One region of the Syntrophobotulus glycolicus DSM 8271 genome, then DNA from elsewhere that is predicted to be linked to it. Evidence: riboswitches for the same ligand, from Rfam matches in the RefSeq annotation. Region 1 holds a riboswitch; the other holds the start of a gene.

Region 1 (9,436 bases):
CTCTCCCCATCTTTAAACAGTAAAAACTCTACCTTCAGATTTTCATGAGGCTCATTTATCCTGAAGCTGACGGACTCTTCCTTTTTTTCCTCATTGTCCGCCTGAAAAGGCCCCAGCTGCCTCTTCACCTCCCCGTCCATTCGCACTTGGACGGTATAGGAGACCTGGCGGCCTTCGTGATTCACGGTTCCCAGGATCACTTCCTTGGTCTCACCCGTTTTCATCACCCGGGGGTAGCCCTCTGCCTTCCCGTCCGAACCCAAAAGATAAAACTCTGTGAACTTCTCACCAGCTGCTGGTATCGCCGCGGTATAATACAGGCTTCCTATCGCCAAAATAATCACTGCCGCCAGTACCGCCGCGAGAATTTTGTCCAGCCTGGAAAGGCTGCCCCATTTGATTGGTTTCACGTTTAAAGAAAGCCCAAAACGGTTTTCCAAAGAAAGTTTTTTTCTTCGGCAGATCGCGATAGCGGACAGCAGGATCGTGAAAACCAAAAGCGTCACCAGGATAGGGTAAAGCCCTATTCCCCACGGGACGCAGTTCAGGATGACACCTAGAAGCGGCACCACGGCTATACTCAGACCAAAGCTCAAGGCAAGCCGTTCAATCCCGTCGAGATCGCCCCTGGCCGGAAACAGAGCTGCGATTAAGGTATACCCGGGAAAAAACAGGACAAAAGGCAAACCTAACACAACCCGCCCGGTTCCGCTTCCATCCATCCCAATCAACACGACCAGAATAACAGAAAGAGATAGGATGAAGGGAAACTCGTTTTTTATTTCTATCCTCAACAAAAATTCAACCCCTTTAACAAACTGAAGCGAAAAGGTGACGGCGCTGCTTTCCGGCCCTGTCCGTTGTGTTTAAGGTTTTCACTGTTTTTCCGTAATCCTTAAGTTAGCAAGATCAAAGGTGATTGTCTATCTTTATTGTCATAAAGCAGCAAAATCGTGTCTAATTCTGCTAAAATCCTGTTTGGATTTGCATTTTCCTCCGCCTCAGCAGCCTGATGTAAATCCGCCGCGATTTGAGAAAAAAAACCGTCTCTCGTTTCTGTCTTAAGCCGCAAAAATGAGGCCGCCGCGGGCGAATTGATTAATTCGATGATGCGGCAGCCCCTTATTCAACTTGGTTTTCAGGCCCGGTTTTTGCCTGTTCTTTTCTTATTCCTTTGCTTATTCTTTGCTTATTCTTTGCTTATTCCTTTGCTTCAAAACCACGGCATCTTGTGGTCTATAGGTGCGCCTTTATCTCCTCCTGACCGTACATCCGTCATCATTTTTATCCATTCCACATGGAACGATGACATCAGGTTGATGTCAGGTATGTATTTTGCCATTTTCCCGTTCAAGGGAATAGGTCAACGGTAGTTTTTTGGGGGCTATCTGTTCGAGGAAACAGTTCCATTGTTTTCGTCTGTTCTCAGGTAAGTCAGGATACAGGTTTATTCTTCTGAAATAATGTCTTCCTGCTCATAGTAGTAGGAATAATCCACGCCTTTCATAAAGACCTCGCGGTCGTTAATCTTATCGGTTAAAGCCGATTTTAATAAGTCCTTTATTTGTACCGGATTTGAAACGCTTTTTTCCATGGCGGCGAGGTAGTCTTTCTTGTTGATTTTACTCCAATCAACGCAGAGTTTATGGTTCTTCTTCAGCATCAGGTCAAGCCAAATCCTCGTGCTTCTGCCGTTGCCCTCCATAAACGGGTGAGCGACGTTCATCTCCACATATTTGTCCGCAATTTCGTCAAAGGTGCTTTCGGACATTTTTTCTATGCTCTTCAGCGTTTCAGGCAGGAACCGCGCCATCGCAAACTGGAATCCGCTTTTTGCTATGTTGAGCGTTCTGATTTGCCCGGCAAAATCATAAAGCCCGCCGAACAGATAGCCATGAATCTGCTGCAAGCCTTTAACCGTCCCGACCTCTAATGTCTCAAGCAGGGAACTGTCAAAAAGCGCATATGCCTTGCTCTTGCTTTTGCCGTCGATTGTTTCGTCGCTATATGCGAACCATTCAATGAAACGATTTGCTTTTTTGCTTGGAAAATTCTTGGCAAGCGCAATGATGCCGTCATAATCAAGAACATTCGCCGCACGTTTTTTTCCATCTGGCGCCGTGAATTTGAACTGGGTAGTCACACTACCCAGTTGACTGTTTTCACGCTTTAACTTTGCTTTGAGGTATTTCCAGTAATTTCGGTTTTTTTCATAATCACTTTCGCCGCGCAAAACCCCGACTATGTCAAGCACGGAAAACCACCATTTAGAATTTGCGTCGTCCCATACAGCACGAACTTCCGCATCGTCAAAAAAGCGAATCGATATTTTATTCATTTAGAAAACCTCCTTCTCTGTTTTCTTTTAATCAATCGGCAATTCCTTCATCTATTATATCTCCCTTAACTGATATAAAAATGAAAAAACCGCCTGGAAACCTCAAACGGTTACCCAGACGGTCGGCTTACAACTCCTACTGCGCTCCCCGTGGTTTCTTCCACTTCCGTCAGTTACGCAGTTTCTATTTCAAATATACCATAATTTACTTCATAGATAAAGGCGGTAGGCCCTGAATTTATTGATTTCACACAGCGTAAAATCAATCAGTCATGTCATCCTCCTTTCTCTCTGTCCCAAGATATTTTACGCGCAGATAACTTGCCTGTTCCTCAGCAATTAAGCCAGCCCAAAGATCAGCATTAATGGCTCCATATAACTCATTCCACAAGCAATCAAGATATCCCACCTGCTCCTTTTCGCCTTGTAAATAGTCTTTTATTGCTTTTTGGACACTCTGCGATAACCCGGTCTCCAAGTAAGTTTTTTTGTTTGTGTTCCCGGCAGCTGTGTGTTTTTCCGGTCCTGCTTCCAGAGCCAGCAGTTCCTCAATGGACAAACCAAGTGCCTTGGACAATTTGGAAAGCGTCCCCGCGCCGCATCGGTCCAGATGGGTTTTCCCGGAATAAATATCTGCAAGAGTTGCCCATGGAATCCCGCTGATTTTCGATAAACGATAACGGGACATTTGCCTATCCTGCAAAAGCTGTTGTATTGTCATTTTTATCACCCACCTTCATTATATCGGTATTCCGATACATGATCAAGGAAGGCTACAGCACAGAAACAGTGTCAAGCCAAGCCGATTTTTGAAATCTTCAGCCTATTGTTTTCTTCCAGTAGCTTGATATTTTTGATAAAGTTCTTCATATTCCATACAGTTATTTTACCTTATCCGTCACATCAATTGAACAAGGATTGTCCACCTGCCTTGAGGAGACAAAAAAGATGTTTTATCCCTCTAGTATCCCCTTGGCGACAGCCTATATTTCAGAAATAGTCAGCCTATATTAGTAATTTTTTAGCGATTTAACCACCTGCTTACTGCTTACAATCATACTAAATTGTAAGCAGTAAAACCCTCAAAAGCATGTTAACCCTCGAAAGCTTTATTTGATCCAATTTCACTATCCATTAATAAAAAAACGCTGTACAGATAACTATGCCCACAGATCCGTGAGCACACATTCAGCTCCCTTAAATCTTCATCAACTGGGCATTATCGGACAGCATTAGCCACAAATTTTCATTAAGTACTTCATCTGGACGAAGACATATATCATCATAAATCCAATTCTCAATGCTTTTTGTCATCATGCTTCATTATTGAATACGTGTTGGGAGAATAAAACTCTTTGTAAAGCTTGCATTGCGTAATCATGCTTCATGGTTTCTGTCCCCTTGGTTGTTTCAGGACGTGCGGAAGCTGATTCCCCTAAACCAGTTCATTCATTCGCCTATAGATTTTTTTCATCATTAATTGTTTAACTAAATCACCAAAGGCTTTATCCTCCAGTATTTTTTCAAAGATTTCCTGATTCTGATCCATTCTTCCGATTAATTTATCTATAAACTTATCATCGAAAGCAAATTTAAAAGTGTCTATCTTATTAACTTTTGCTTGTGTCTGTAAGGTTTCATCTTCCATTAATTCAGCTTCAATTTGATCAAAGAATAAATTATCGGCTTCATCAAATTCTGTTCCGAATTGTTCATTAAGCATATTAATAATTTCGGAAAGCAAGGCTTTTTCCTCTTTAGCTCTTTTCAGTCCTGCTTCTGATGTTCCACTTAATTCGCCTTCTTCACCTTTTTGAAGTTCAATAGAACCTTCCTTTATCTTTTGCAAACGATAATATTCTAAAGCGACTTCATCATCTAATTGCAATGATTCTGAGAGCCCTCTTCTTGGAAGTCTTGTTTGTAAGAGCTTGGCATAAGCATAAAACTTCTCAGATTCAGCATCAAAAAAGGGCATTATTTGAGAAAGGAACGCGTATAAATTTGTCCAGGAACGTAAACCTTTTTTGAACTCATCTTGCCTTTCATGTTCTGGAATGTCTTTGTATCTATCTACAGCTGGATCAGTAAAGGCGTATAAAAGCTTTTGTTGTTTTGAATTGTTTAGTTTAGTTTTTGGGTCAAAATATATATTAGCAAATGCTTCTATTTCTTCTTTCCAGTATATTTTGAATTCATCCAATCTGGCCTTAAGGTCATATAAGTGGTTGACATCAGTTTCTTCTATTACGGAAGTGATCTCATAGTAAGGCTGAAATGAATCCAAAATGGTTTGCCTATCATTGGCAAAATCAAGCACGAAGGTATCTTCTTTGCCGGGGTGTATTCTGTTGAGCCTTGATAAGGTCTGAACGGCTTTTACACCTGATAGCTTTTTGTCAACGTACATAGTATGAAGTAAGGGCTGGTCAAAACCGGTTTGATACTTGTCTGCAACTATTAATATTCTATATTCGTCTTTATCAAAAATGGCTGGAAGTTCTTTTTCTCCATATCCTGTCATTTGAGGTTCAGAAACTCCATCAGGATAGTTGTCATCAGTCACTTTACCTGAAAAGGCTACCAAAATTTTTATTTCGTTTGCATACCCTTTGGTCTTTATATATCTATTAAATTCCTCAAAATAACGTTTGGCGTGAAGCCTTGACCCACAAACCAACATGGCTTTGGCTTTGCCTCCTATTTTTTTGGAAACAATTTCTCTGAAATGCTCTATTATGATTTCGGTCTTCTGAGCTAAGTTGTGAGGATGCAGGGAAACGAATTTACCAATTGCTTTGGCAGCTCTTTTCTTATTTAGATTCGGATCTTCTTTTATTGCTTTAGTCAATTTAAAGTAGAGTTCATAAGTGACGTAATAATGCAATACATCTAAAATAAAACCTTCCTCTATGGCTTGACGCATGGAATACAAATGGAATGGCTTTGGTTTGCCCTCGGAATCCTTATCTCCAAAGACTTGCAGGGTTTTATATTTCGGTGTTGCGGTAAAGGCAAAAAATGAAATATTAGGCTGTTGCCCCCTTGATGCGGCCGTCCTTTCAATTTGCTCTCTTACAAAATCATCACCATTATAATCATCTGTATCCTCTGTTTCTGCTTTTTCCAATGATTTTTCAGCCAGTACTTCTTTTAGTTTTTTACTTGCTTCGCCACCTTGAGAGCTGTGGGCTTCATCGATAATTACGGCATATTTTCTATCCGGTAATTCTCCAACCTTGTCTACTACAAAAGGGAATTTTTGCAAAGTAGTAATGATGATGTTCGTCCCATAACCCAAGGCAGAAGCTAACTGCGAGCTGTCTTTATCGATTTTTTGAACTACACCTGTTTTGTGTTCAAATTGATAAATAGTGTTTTGCAACTGTTGATCAAGAACTTTTCTATCGGTAACAACGATTACAGAATCAAAAATCCGTTCATCTGTAGCGTTGTGCAAACTCGATAAACGATAAACCAACCAAGCAATAGAGTTACTCTTTCCCGAACCTGCGGAGTGTTGAATCAGATAGTTTTTACCAGTCCCTACTTCCAATACCTTTTCGCTTATCCTCCTAACTGCATCTAATTGATGATATCGTGGAAATATCAATTTCTCTTTTTTATAAACTTTTCCTTCCACTTCAATTTCTTCTGTTTGCAAATGCACAAAGCGTTGAATTATTTCCATCCAACTATCTTTTTGCAAAATATTTTCCCACAAGTAAGCCGTGCGGTATCCATTGGGATTTAAGGGATTGCCCTTACCGCTGTTTGCGCCTTTGTTGAATGGTAGCCAATAGGTTTTACTCCCATCAAGTTTGGTGGTCATAAATACTTCATCCTGGTCAACAGCAAAATGCACTAAAGATCTTTTCCTGAAAGCAAAAAGAATTTCTCTGTTATCTCTGGTGCTGGCGTATTGTTTTAAAGCATTGCCCACATCCTGACCTGTAAATTGATTTTTAAGTTCAAAAGTAGCTACAGGAATACCGTTGAGCGAAAGCAATACATCTAAACTGTTTTTATTTTTGGTGCTATAAAAAATTTGACGATAGACTTTCAGGCTGTTTTTATTGTACAGATCAATTGCATCAGGGTTTAAACCCGAAGCAGGCTGAAAAAAGGCCATTTGAAAACGCACACCGTAATCAACAAAGCCATTGCGAAGCACATCCAGACTGCCTCTTAAGTCCAGTTCCTTGTATAATCTTTGAATGACGCGATTATTAGCATCCTCTCCGTGAATGGAATAAATTTTATCCCACCGTTTTGGTTGGGATTCCTGTAAAAACTTAATCACTTCATATTTAAACATACCAAGTTCAGGACTATAATCGGGGGCATTTCCTTCTGTGTAACCACCCTGTTCAACAAGGGATTGTACTAATGCGCTTTCAAATGTATTTTCTGTTGTTATGCTCATGCTTCTTCACCTTCATCCAATAGCCTTTGCTCTGCTTCAAGTCTGCAAAGAAACTGTCGATAAGCAACGTCTTTAAAAATCAATCTTAGCTCGTGTTTAGCTTTTTCCGATAAGCTATCTTTCAGAAAACCTGATTCATCGAAGCATTCTTGTATGAACTCACAATTATCTTGATATATTTCTTCGGTAATATTGGCTAGTCTTGCCGGTAAGTCTGATTCTATGATTTCAAAAGTATCAGGATTGAAATAACGCACCAATGGTTTATTGACTTCGTTGTACTCTCTGCCTTGAAAGCATGGCTTTCCTTTGCTTGAAGCCCAATAGACTCCAAAAAACTCTGTACGGTTAGATTTGTATATTTTTGCAATCTGTAAGCTGCCATCTACTTCACGAATATCTTTATTTAAAGAAAAATCACGAAGAATCTTTAGCGGTTCCATATCAATGGGGTCATCTTGCTTGTCTTCATCATAAACCATCTTTTTATAGGCTTTGAAGGCTTCTTCTCCTATTTCCGGAGAAGGATCTCCCAAAAAAGTATAAAATCTTTTTTTACTTAAATTACCGTTCAGTTCATCAAAAATAAAACCTTCCACTTCTGAAGAATAATGAAGCTTCCATACTCGAAAACTACCTTTCTCCCAATCCCAGCCACCAAAAAGGAATTTAGCCCCACCTCTTAAATCGTTAATGTCTTCATTCGGTATTTCTGATATTATTTTTTTTACTAATTCAGTGAATAAATCAGAAATATAAACCAATACTTCATTAAGTTTAGCAAATGGAGATTGTAAATAATCGTCAAAATGAATAGCCGAGACAAGATTTAGGACTAGGGGATATGCTCGCATGGTACTACCTGCAAAGCTAAGCAGGCAATCTTTTCTTGGTAGTTCAAACAGTTTAATACCGTGCTTCCATTTTTCTCCACCTGTTAAGCAGCTATCAGTAGCGAATATCAATTCTTCGGTATCGTTTGCTTGTCGTATCCATGCTGTACATAATGTCATAATCTAGTCCACCACCTTTATTTTTCCTGTTACCACTTCGCTGATCAAAGCTGTGCGGTATTCGGTTAAGAATTCTATCAATTTTTCATTTCTGAATTTTTTGGCATCTATACTGGCACATTCGGTTTTTATATGGTGGACAATGGATTGTTGTTCTTCGAAAGGGGGTGTAATAAATTTAATTTCCTTTAGTTTTTCTACAGTCAAATGAGCAATACTTATTTTATTGACAATTAAATCAAATGCTCCTTTTTTACCATACAAATAAAATAGTTGCAAAAAATAATTTGAGTCAGAATTATCATTCAGTGTAACTTTATGAACAGAATTTTGAATATAGCATTCTTCAAGCTCTTCTTTCCATATACAAGTTCTCCCAACTTCTCCACCTTCACTTACTAAAAGATCATTTCTATTCAAACGATACTTATTTAACTCTCTTTCAGAAAACCACATTTCTTTTACATCATCTACATTAACACTGAGCCAATTTAAATTAGCAGCACGCAAATATGGTTTTAGGTAGTACTCGCCTTTATCTTCCGTTGTTAACATTTTACCTAGCACGATATTTGCTACATATTTCAACCTCTTAACTTCCCAATGCTCCGGAATTTCTCCCAGCCATTCAATGCCTGAATCTTTCATAGGTGCATCAGGATTAATGCCTTTGGTAACGGCCTGGTTGATGATGGCGGTTTTTTCCTCTTCGTAGAGTTCAAGCAGGCGTTTTTTGTCAGCAATCAGTTCGTCTATCTCTGCTGTTTTGCGGTCGAGGTAGTTAGCAATGGCGGTTTGTTCAGGTAGGGAGGGTAATAATGCTTTGTATTGTCCCATCGCCTCCTGAGTTATTCCATAAAATGTTGTGCCTGTTTTTGTAAGTTCAACATGATGCTTAAAAGGAAGCCCTTTTAGTTGATAATATATAAAGCGAGGGTTATAAAAATTATTTAATGGGCGTAGTACAAGTAGATGACTGTTTAGTGATGCCTTGTGTGGGTATGGAATTGAATCTACATAAAGCAATTTACCGATGGTTCCGTCTTTTGTGAATAAAACATCTGATTCTTTCAACTGAATTTCTGGTGCTTCATTATACCTTTCTTCTAGAATATGATATACTTCATCCCATCTTATTTTCCCATCATGAAAATTCATACCCGTAATTAAGAATGGGTCTTCAGGATTACTTGTAAATTCGGCTTGCTTCAGCCCTTGCCAACCTATTCTTCCTTTCATATAGGAAATATAGCCGAATTTCTTAACTTCCCAATGCCCCGGGATCTCTCCAATCCATTCAATACCACTGTCTTTATATGAATTGTATTTTTTCATGATTCTAGCACCGTTTTTTCCGTTTCCAAAGTCTTCTCTTCCAAAGCTAAAATATCAGCTTTAATATCTGCCAATGCTCTCAATGGCTTAAACTCATAGAAATACTTGGTAAAGTTAATTTCATAGCCAATTTTGGTTTTACTGTGGTCAATCCATGCTTCTAGAAGGTGTGGTTTTACTTCGGTTTCAAAGTATTCCTCAATGGTTTGAGGGATAAGATTACCATCGGAACCCTTTTTTAAGAAAGGAATATTCTCATAATCTCTTAATGAAGTATCCGGTTTAGGTTGTCCTTTGCTTTTTACCACTTTGCTATTTTCTTTC
Region 2 (9,436 bases), 1.6 Mb from region 1:
CGATGCTTATTCCGCAGGTGTCTCTTATCTCAATATCCACCGAAATGCCAACGAAAAAGTGATCGCTCTGCTGATGTGCGCAATCGGAACATTGATTGCCATTTATACTTCTATAGAACAGTATATTGATTTTCTCTATTATATCGGCTCGGTTTTTGCGCCTCTTTTTGCTATCCTGCTGACAGAATACTTTGTTTTCCGTAAGACTGGAATCCGGGAGGGGCATAACCTCTTTTCTGCCAACGTGATTCTTTGGCTGATCGGGGTAGGCCTTTATTATCAGTTTGTCAAGTATGATTTGCCCTTTGGCAGCACAATCCCTGTGATGCTGATCATTTCCCTCTTATGCGTCGTAAAGGAATGGCTGTTGACTTTGTTCAATAAATTGAGGTCTTAAATTCATCCTAAAAAAGAAGAAGGAGCGAGGAAAAATGGAAATAACCAGATTATGCGCCAACGCTTTGTCCGAGCTGCAAAATAAAAAACCTCTTGTCCATAATATCACCAACTATGTCACTGTTCATGATTGTGCCAATATCATCCTGGCTATCGGCGGGTCTCCCGTTATGGCCGATGATCTTCATGAAGTTGAGGACATGGTTTCTATTTCTTCCGCTTTGGTCATCAACATGGGGACTCTGAACACCCGCACTGTGGAGTCCATGATTGCTGCCGGCAAAAGAGCCAATGAACTCGGTATTCCCGTTATTTTTGACCCTGTTGGTGTAGGGGCTACCCCCTACCGCAATGCCACAGCGAAAAAGATTATGGACGAAGTCAAGCTTGCTGTTGTTCGCGGAAACATGTCGGAAATCAAATCTTTAAGCGGAATGGCTGTCCAATCCAAGGGAGTGGATTCTGTTGCCGATGAGACTGACGGCGCAACCGTTGCCAGAGCATTTGCCCGGAATACGGGCATCGTGGCCGCAATCACGGGAAAAACAGATGTGATCTCTGATGGCGGCCGAGTATGCCTGATCAATAATGGCCATTCCCTGCTCTCCGGTGTGACGGGAACGGGCTGTATGGCCTCCGCTTTAGTGGGGACTTTTTGCGGTGCTGTCCCGGATTATTTGATTGCGGCAACGGCCGGGGTGATGTGTATGGGCCTGTCCGGTGAACTGGCCGAAAAAACATTATCTGAAACAGAAGGAATTGGAACCTTCCGCGTCAAACTCTTTGACCAGATCTCCCGGCTTAATGAAGAGACAATCATGAAGGAAGGAAAGATAACCCTTGCTTAAATGGGACTATACCTTATACCTGGTCACCGACAGGAGCTATATTGGCGACAGAAATCTGGAGGATTGTGTTGAAGAAGCGATCCTCGGCGGTGCAACCATGGTCCAGCTGCGGGAAAAAACTGCGTCATCCCTTGATTTTTATCACCTGGCTGTTAAAATCAAAGGGGTTACAAGAAAATACCAGGTTCCTTTGATGATTAATGACCGTTTGGATATTGCCCTGGCCATTGATGCCGACGGTCTCCATCTCGGTCAGGATGATCTGCCCATTGAGATCGCGCGCAGATATTTTGGCCGGGAAAAAGTGATCGGCATCTCGGTAAGTACGGTTGAAGAAGCACTCCTCGCTGAAAAAAGCGGCGCCGATTATCTCGGGGCGGGCGCTGTCTTTCCAACCGGGACCAAAACAGACGCCAAGCTCGTTTCTTTACCGGAATTAAGCCTGATCAAAAAAGCAGTAAAAATCCCGGTCGTGGCCATCGGCGGAATTAATGAGACCAATGCCTGTGATGTTTTCCATACCGGAATTGACGGTCTTTCTGTGGTTTCAGCTATTCTGGCCAGGAAAGATCCCAGGAAGGCTTCTGCGGAAATCAAAGCAAGAATAACAGGATAAACGAAATAAATCCTTGCGAGGGCTGATATGCTGAGAACATTCTTTTGGTTTATTTATTTTTGGCTATACTTGATTTCGGTTCTTCCCGCGCAATTTAAAATTGAGCGTTTAGCGAAGGAAAACAATACGGCTTCACATGATCAGCTTGTTGACCGGACTGTCAAGAGATGGGCTCAGTCTTTGGTTTCTTTAAGCGGATCAAAAATCAAAGTAACCGGTGAAGAAAATGTCCCTGCCGAAAGACCTGTTGTGTTCGTCAGCAACCATCAGGGCAATTTTGATATCCCCATCTTACTCGGGTATATTCAAAAACCCAAAGCATTTATTGCCAAGGTGGAATTGGCCAAGATGCCTATGGTCAGCACCTGGATGCGCCACATGAAATGTGTCTTTATGGACCGTTCCGATATCCGACAGTCCCTGCGCACAATCGCCGAAGCCGCATCTTATCTTCAAAATGGTTATTCCATGGTGATTTTTCCGGAGGGTACAAGAAGCAAAGGCATGGCATTGGGCGAATTTAAGCCGGGAAGCTTTAAACTGGCCGTAAAAGCCAAGGCCCTGATTGTGCCGGTTACCATACGCGGGTCATATCAGATCATGGAAGCTCAGAAGTTTATCATCAAGCCGGCCGAGGTTGAAATTGTTATCTCCAAGCCTATTGAAACCAAGAATCTGACCAAGGAGCAGGAAGCCCTGTTGCCGGAGCAAGTCCGGTCAATCATTCAAAGCAACCTCTGATTAAAGAGGGACTGTCCAGTGAAATCCATATCATGCCGATGAGAAAATGTCGAATCGAGCAGACAAATGAGACACGAATGTGAAAATAATCTTAATTCTTGACAACCTGAACCGGTCGTAATACAATGATTCTACAACAGCAAGACATCGTTCTTGTCAGCAAACCTTCACATAACTGGCGGAAGTGGGAAAACCACAGGGAGTGTGAAGCGTATCGATTAGCCGACCGCCTGGGCAGTTTTATAAACTACCCGGGTTTTTTTATTGCCCGGGATACAGGAGGAATGTCTAATGCTTACGCAATGGGCCGGATTCAAACCGGGTAACTGGATAGATAATATTGATGTCCAAAATTTCATCGCCGCAAATTATTTACCTTATGATGGGAACGAGAACTTTCTGAGCGGACCATCCCGGCGCACCACGGAGCTTTGGCAAACATGTGAAAAGCTCCTTCAGAAAGAAGCGGCAAATCATGGCGTGCTGAATATTGATACCGAACGCCCCGCCAAAATCAATTCTCATCTTCCCGGTTACATTGATCGGGAAAACGAAATGATCGTCGGCTTGCAAACAGACGCTCCTTTAAAAAGAGGGGTGAATATTGTCGGTGGCCTTAAAATGGCCCGTGAAGCATGCCGTGCTTACGATATGACCCTTAATCCTCAGCTGGACCAGTTCTTTGCGGAAAACCGCAAAACCCATAATGACGGTGTTTTCAGCGTATATCCTGAAGAAATCAAGCTTTTACGCAAATATAAGCTCCTTACCGGATTGCCCGACGGCTATGGGCGCGGCAGAATCATCGGTGATTACCGGCGGGTCCCTCTCTATGGAGTGGACCGTCTCCTGAAAGAAAAAAAGAAGGATTTAAAAAAATTGCCCTTTGAAATGACTGAGGGAAACATCCGTTTAAGAGAAGAAATCTCTGAACAGCTCTGTGCCCTTCAAGATCTCAAAAGCATGGCCTTAAGCTATGGTATTGATATCTCAGAACCGGCTGCCAATACCAAAGAAGCGGTGCAATGGTTGTATTTTGCCTATCTGGCGGCAGTTAAGGAGCAGAACGGTGCTGCGATGAGTATCGGCCGCAACACTGCTTTTCTGGACATTTACATTGAAAAAGACCTGCAAAATAAAGCCTTGTCAGAACAAGATGTCCAGGAATTGATTGATCAATTCCTGATCAAACTGCGCATGGTCAGACAGCTGCGCACCCCGGAATATCACCAGCTTTTTGCCGGAGACCCTCTGTGGATTACGGAAAGCCTCGGTGGGATAGGCCTGGATGGGCGGCACATGGTGACCAAAACAGCCTATCGCTTCCTCAACTCCCTCAGGAATCTGGGAGCCGCGCCTGAGCCAAACATGACCATACTTTGGTCGGAAAAACTTCCCGCACCATTCAAAGAATTCTGCTGCGCTCTTTCCATCGAAACCAGTGCAATCCAATATGAAAATGATGAGCTTATGCGGCCGTATTACGGTGACGACTATGCGATTGCCTGCTGTGTTTCCCCCATGCGCGTCGGTAAGGAAATGCAGTTTTTCGGAGCAAGATGCAATATTGCCAAACTACTGCTTGTCGCTTTAAATGGCGGCAGGGATGAACTTAGCGGTGTTCAGATCCTTCCTCCGACTGAACCCTACCGGGGGGAAATCCTCGATTATCAAGAAGTGCTGTCCAGGTTTCAATCCTACCTTGATCTTTTGTGCTCCTACTATGTGAACACCATGAATATTATCCACTATATGCACGACAAGTACGCTTATGAGCGGCTGGAAATGTCCCTTCACGATTCTGAAGTATCCAGGAATATGGCTTTTGGTCTGGCCGGATTGTCCGTTCTCGTTGATTCCCTCAGTGCCATCAAGCATGCCCGGGTCACCCCCGTTTGGGAGAAAGGCCTGATTAAAGATTTTCTGATTGAAGGAGAATACCCCGCCTATGGCAATGATCTTGATGAAGCGGACAATATCGCCAAAGAAATCGTGGAACTGGCCTTAAACGCTTTGAAGAAATACAAAACTTACCGGGATGCCGTTCACACCTTATCTGTCCTGACCATCACCTCCAATGTTGTATACGGGCAGAACACCGGCAACACCCCGGATGGCCGCAGAGCAGGGACTCCCTTTGCTCCCGGCGCCAATCCCTCTAATGGCAAAGACATCTCCGGGGCCATAGCCTCCCTTAATTCTGTTTGTAAAATCCCTTATGAACATTGCCGGGACGGTATCTCCTACACTCTGACCCTGACTCCGGGCTTATTGGGCAAGGAGAAGACGGCCAGAAAAAAAATCCTGGCTGATTTACTGGATGGCTATTTCCTGTCCGGCGGTCATCACGTAAATATTAACATCCTCAATCGTTCGGATCTGTTAGAAGCTATGGAGCACCCGGAGAAATACCCCAATCTGACTATCCGGGTCTCAGGCTATGCCGTCAAGTTCAATTCCTTAACCCGAGAACAGCAGCTTGATGTGGTGAGCCGGACATTCCACGAGCATATTTAGTTTTCAGAGCCAAAGCACATTCGTTTGCCGGGAGGTCAATATGAAGGGATATGTTCATTCCGTTGAGTCATTCTCGACCCTGGATGGCCCCGGAATCAGAAGTGTAGTTTTTCTTCAGGGCTGTCCTTTACGATGCCAGTATTGTCATAATCCGGACACCTGGCAAATGAATGAAGGCAACTTGGTGGATTCTGCCGAGGTTATTGCCAGAGTTTTAAAAAACAAGAACTATATTGCCCGAAACGGCGGGGTCACCATCTCGGGAGGGGAACCGACGGCCCAAATTGACTTCCTGGCTGAACTTCTCAAGGGATTTAAAGAGGCTGGGCTCCATACGGCTGTAGACACCTCCGGCTATGTCGATTTGGATGATATTGACCGGATTATTGATGATACAGATCTATTTATCGTCGATATCAAGCATATGGACCCGGAAAAATGCCGGGAACTTACCGGCCGGTCCAATGAAAAAGTCTTGGCTTTATTAGGTCATCTGGAAAATCTTCATCAAGCCGTATGGATCAGAAATGTGCTCCTTCCGGGTTTTACCGATACGGAAAAGCATATCTCAGATTTATGCGCCTATGTTCAAAAGCTTCAAAATGTCCAAAATTTTGAAGTTCTCCCTTACCATGCCCTGGCTAAAGCAAAATATCAAGACCTGGATTTGCCATACAAGCTGGACGGCATTTCTGAGTTTGATTCTAAGCAATTGCTCCAATATCAAGACATGATTCAGAAATATTACAGCAAGAAATTTTCCATCCAGCACGATGCCTGGATGTGAGTCCTCAGGGAACCACGGTTCATTCCAAGGCTTTCCTCCTGAAAAAATATACGATCAGCACGATCAGAGGCAGAATAAAGATCCCGACATTGCCGATATAGGGCAATAAGGTAAAAATTTTGTTGATTGTAACGGACGTCATTATTTTGAAGAAGGATACGGTGATAAAGGCGACGATACATAAAGGGATAATCAGCTTTTTGCTGTCTTTAATTTTGAATATTTGTCCCAAACCCATCGTTACACAATACATATAGAGAGAAAACTTGATAAATTCAATAATTACCCATGCTACGACAGAGAGGGATTCAATTCTTTCTACAAATTCAAAGACTTCAATTGTCCGAACATATTTATAGTAGGGAAAAGAAGCGTGTTTCCCAAATTCAATTCCCAAAACAGCCTGAGCCGTAACCACAAAAACAATTAAGAATATAATCGATATGCCGATGAAATAGAGCGCTATTTTTTTGATATCCTCTTTTTTCTGCAGATTCGGAACCAGCATGGCGAAAACCAGCAAATCATAATATCGGGAAGCCACGATAAAGCCTCCCTGAGCAATGTCCACAAGCTTGCTGTCTTTTAATACCGGTAAAAACAGACTGAAATCCATGCGGGGAATATTTAACGTTGTAAACAATACTGTGACCACAAAAAAATAAGGAATAAGAAACTCCGCCATCCTGCCCATTGTTTCTACTCCTTTATATGTCGTGTAAATACAGGGAATCAACATGGTGATCATGATGGCGTATACCGGAGTCTCCGGTAAAATCGTCGTATGAATGAAGTTGACCATATCAGCCAGGATGACGATCAGGAGAAATAATAATATTCCCATAAACAGCATTCCCATGATACTTCCGATCAACTTCCCCATGATTCTTTGACAATATTGAATGAGATTCTCATCCGGAAACCTGCAGGCCAAAAATACCAGGGGCGCCGCGAAAATAAGGTAGAGAAAGGCAGAAAACACCAAGGCAATCCATAAATCCTGATTGCCCGGGGGGGCTGTTAATTGCAGGTAAAGAAATCCGGTAGTCATCCGGCAGGCAAAGAGCAGTAAAATCATTTGCAGGGTGGAAATTCTTTCTATTTTAATCATATTCCATGATCTCCTCGCCTGTAAGGGTATGCGTCGGCAGACGCAACAATCCCGTTTCTAAAATCGTTGTTTCAACTTGAACATTAACCTGAGCTGTTGAAAATTTTTGATTCCAATCGTATTTTATTCTTTCCCATTCCTGCGGATATTTTTTGTGAAATTCCAAACCAAAACCAAAAACATCGCTTTGAAATTCTCTTTGTGTTTTGGTGATGACCTCTTCGATTTGTTTTTTGGTAACCTCCGAATTGGCATCCTGGATCTTCTGGAGATCAATCTCGGTAGAGTCCTCCACCATTGTCTTTCCCTGACCTGTTAATTCCCCAATGGAACCGGATATTTTTAAATTCAAGTTGATGATGATGCTCCCGTCTTCTTGCAGCAAGACCTCTCTCTTGCACTTAGATTCCAGGATTTCCACAGTCTGGACTCTGTCCGGCTTCTTGGCCACGATTGTTCCGCTTGAAACTTTATTATTGACAAAGTTCACAGCCTTCGTCTCTTCCCCGCCTAAGAATCCCACCAGCCTATCTTTAAGAAAAACCGCAGCGCCTTCATCCAGTATTTCCTTTTCTTTGTCGGGGTCATTCTGCGGTAAATCTCCATTCTTGCCGGACTCCTCAATCGTCATATCTGCCTCTCCTCTGGATTCAGAACTATTGGCCTGGTCACTTCCTGCTTTTTCTGTGGACTTCTTTTGACCTTGGCTTTCCTCCGTTTTCATCTCCACCAGTTGCAAAACTCCGCAGACCGGTTGTTTTCCGATAGAATAGTATTCCTTGATAAAGTCAAGCAATTCAATGGAAACGCTTTTGGAATTCGCTCTCTGAGCCTTGGCCAGGCTTTGCAGGTATATGGAGGGAATATCCTCGATCCCTTCAGATTTACCCATCACATCGGAGGGCTTTGCTCCCTTTACAACAAAAACATAAGCATATAACCTTGATTCATGATCTCTCATCCAGAAATCCATATAGTCCATAAAACCTTTCTTGGCTGCTTCTTCACTGAGAATAAAGACCTTGCAATCGGCCAGAAAGATTTTTCTGTCAAATTTCTCCGTTGCATTTCTCAACGCTTCCAGAACTGAATCCCCTGTTGTCTGGTCCATCACAAACGATTCTTGATTTGAGCGGGCTTCTCCCCCGTAAGCTTTTGGCCTGATGATTTCTGTCGTTACAATTATCTTTTCTCCTTGAATATCAATTCCTACGGCCCCCAGTATACCGATATTATTCAGCTCACGCCGGTTCCAGCAGCCTGAGACCGGTATCAGAATCAGAGCGGCCAGCAAGAGGATCAGTACTTTCTTCTTTTCTGCAGTTTTTGCTTTTTTCATTTTTTTATCTCTCTCATCTTTTTTGTCTGATTAGCCAATTTTTCTCCACTGAATTTCTGCTGATCATTTCTTGCGAGTATTATCCTGCCTTCGGATATTTTCTTTAACCACCGATTCTGGTCTTTTTTTCAACATCCACAGGGGATAACGGATAATGGAATCCTTCAGTTCCCCTTTATTGATCGGCGCAAAAGAAGTCGTATAAGGAACTCCGAATGAACGCAAGGAAACCGCATGGGCAATTCCGATAAATAACCCGCTCACAATTCCATACAAGCCCATAAAACCGCCTAAAAACAAAAAGATAAACCGGTAGAAGGTGATCGATTCCGTCAGCGTTGGCAAGGCAAAGCTGGTGACGGCCGTAAGGGCAGTGATGATGACCATCGGCGTGCTGACCAGCCCTGCTTTTACTGCCGATTCCCCAATGATCAACGCTCCGACAATACTGATCGCCGAACCGATTGGCCGGGGGAGCCTGGTTCCGGATTCTCTTAAGATCTCAAACATAAAAATCATCACAAAGCATTCGACCAGAGAAGGCAGCGGGATTCCTTCCCTGGCTCCGGCCATGCTTACGAGAAGCACAGTTGGAATCATTTCATGATGGAAGGTTGTTAACGCCACATATAATGAGGGGAGCATGACACTGATCGAGAATGAAAGAAACCTGATTATTCTTAAGAAAGAAGCCTGGTACGGCCGCAAAAAATAATCCTCGCTGGTTTGAATGCCTTCAATAAAGGTATAAGGAATGGTCAAAGCATGCGGTGTTCCGTCACAAAGGATGATCACTCTTCCCTCAAGTAATTTTGCCGCCGCCACATCAGGTTTTTGGGTATTGCCGACGGTAGGGAAAATGGAAAATGGTTCGTCTTCTATGTATTGTTCAATATATCCGGTTTCCAGGATTGCATCCGTATCGATTTGACCGATTCTTCTCTTCACCTCTCCTAGAACCTCTTTATTGACAATTCCTTCAATATATCCGATACACAGATCAGTTTTTGTTTCTTTCCCCAGAACAATATTCTCAAAAATAAGATGATTATTTTTGATTTTCCGTCTGATCAGAGAAGTA

Evidence for each region. A riboswitch is a leader RNA that binds a small molecule or an ion and turns the genes downstream of it on or off. The one in region 1 is predicted to bind ZMP and ZTP.
Region 2: it holds a riboswitch for ZMP and ZTP, as region 1 does, so the genes downstream of both, pflB (formate C-acetyltransferase) here and fic (protein adenylyltransferase Fic) in region 1, are expected to answer to the same signal.

What each region holds. Positions count from the first base shown of each region.
Region 1 is NC_015172.1:820,383-829,818, reverse strand. Features, by position in the region: gene SGLY_RS04320 (DUF1616 domain-containing protein) at 1-797, opposite strand, end outside; gene SGLY_RS18070 (hypothetical protein) at 896-1,072, opposite strand; gene fic (protein adenylyltransferase Fic) at 1,448-2,338, opposite strand; ZMP/ZTP riboswitch at 2,444-2,525, opposite strand; gene SGLY_RS04305 (helix-turn-helix domain-containing protein) at 2,601-3,059, opposite strand; gene SGLY_RS04300 (type I restriction endonuclease subunit R) at 3,774-6,764, opposite strand; gene SGLY_RS04295 (hypothetical protein) at 6,761-7,777, opposite strand; gene SGLY_RS16995 (restriction endonuclease subunit S) at 7,781-9,112, opposite strand; gene SGLY_RS04280 (type I restriction-modification system subunit M) at 9,109-9,436, opposite strand, start outside.
Region 2 is NC_015172.1:2,426,725-2,436,160, forward strand. Features, by position in the region: gene cytX (putative hydroxymethylpyrimidine transporter CytX) at 1-397, shown strand, start outside; gene thiM (hydroxyethylthiazole kinase) at 432-1,244, shown strand; gene thiE (thiamine phosphate synthase) at 1,237-1,860, shown strand; gene SGLY_RS11985 (lysophospholipid acyltransferase family protein) at 1,888-2,601, shown strand; ZMP/ZTP riboswitch at 2,763-2,844, shown strand; gene pflB (formate C-acetyltransferase) at 2,893-5,118, shown strand; gene pflA (pyruvate formate-lyase-activating protein) at 5,159-5,905, shown strand; gene SGLY_RS12000 (GerAB/ArcD/ProY family transporter) at 5,925-7,016, opposite strand; gene SGLY_RS12005 (Ger(x)C family spore germination protein) at 7,009-8,355, opposite strand; gene SGLY_RS12010 (spore germination protein) at 8,419-9,436, opposite strand, start outside.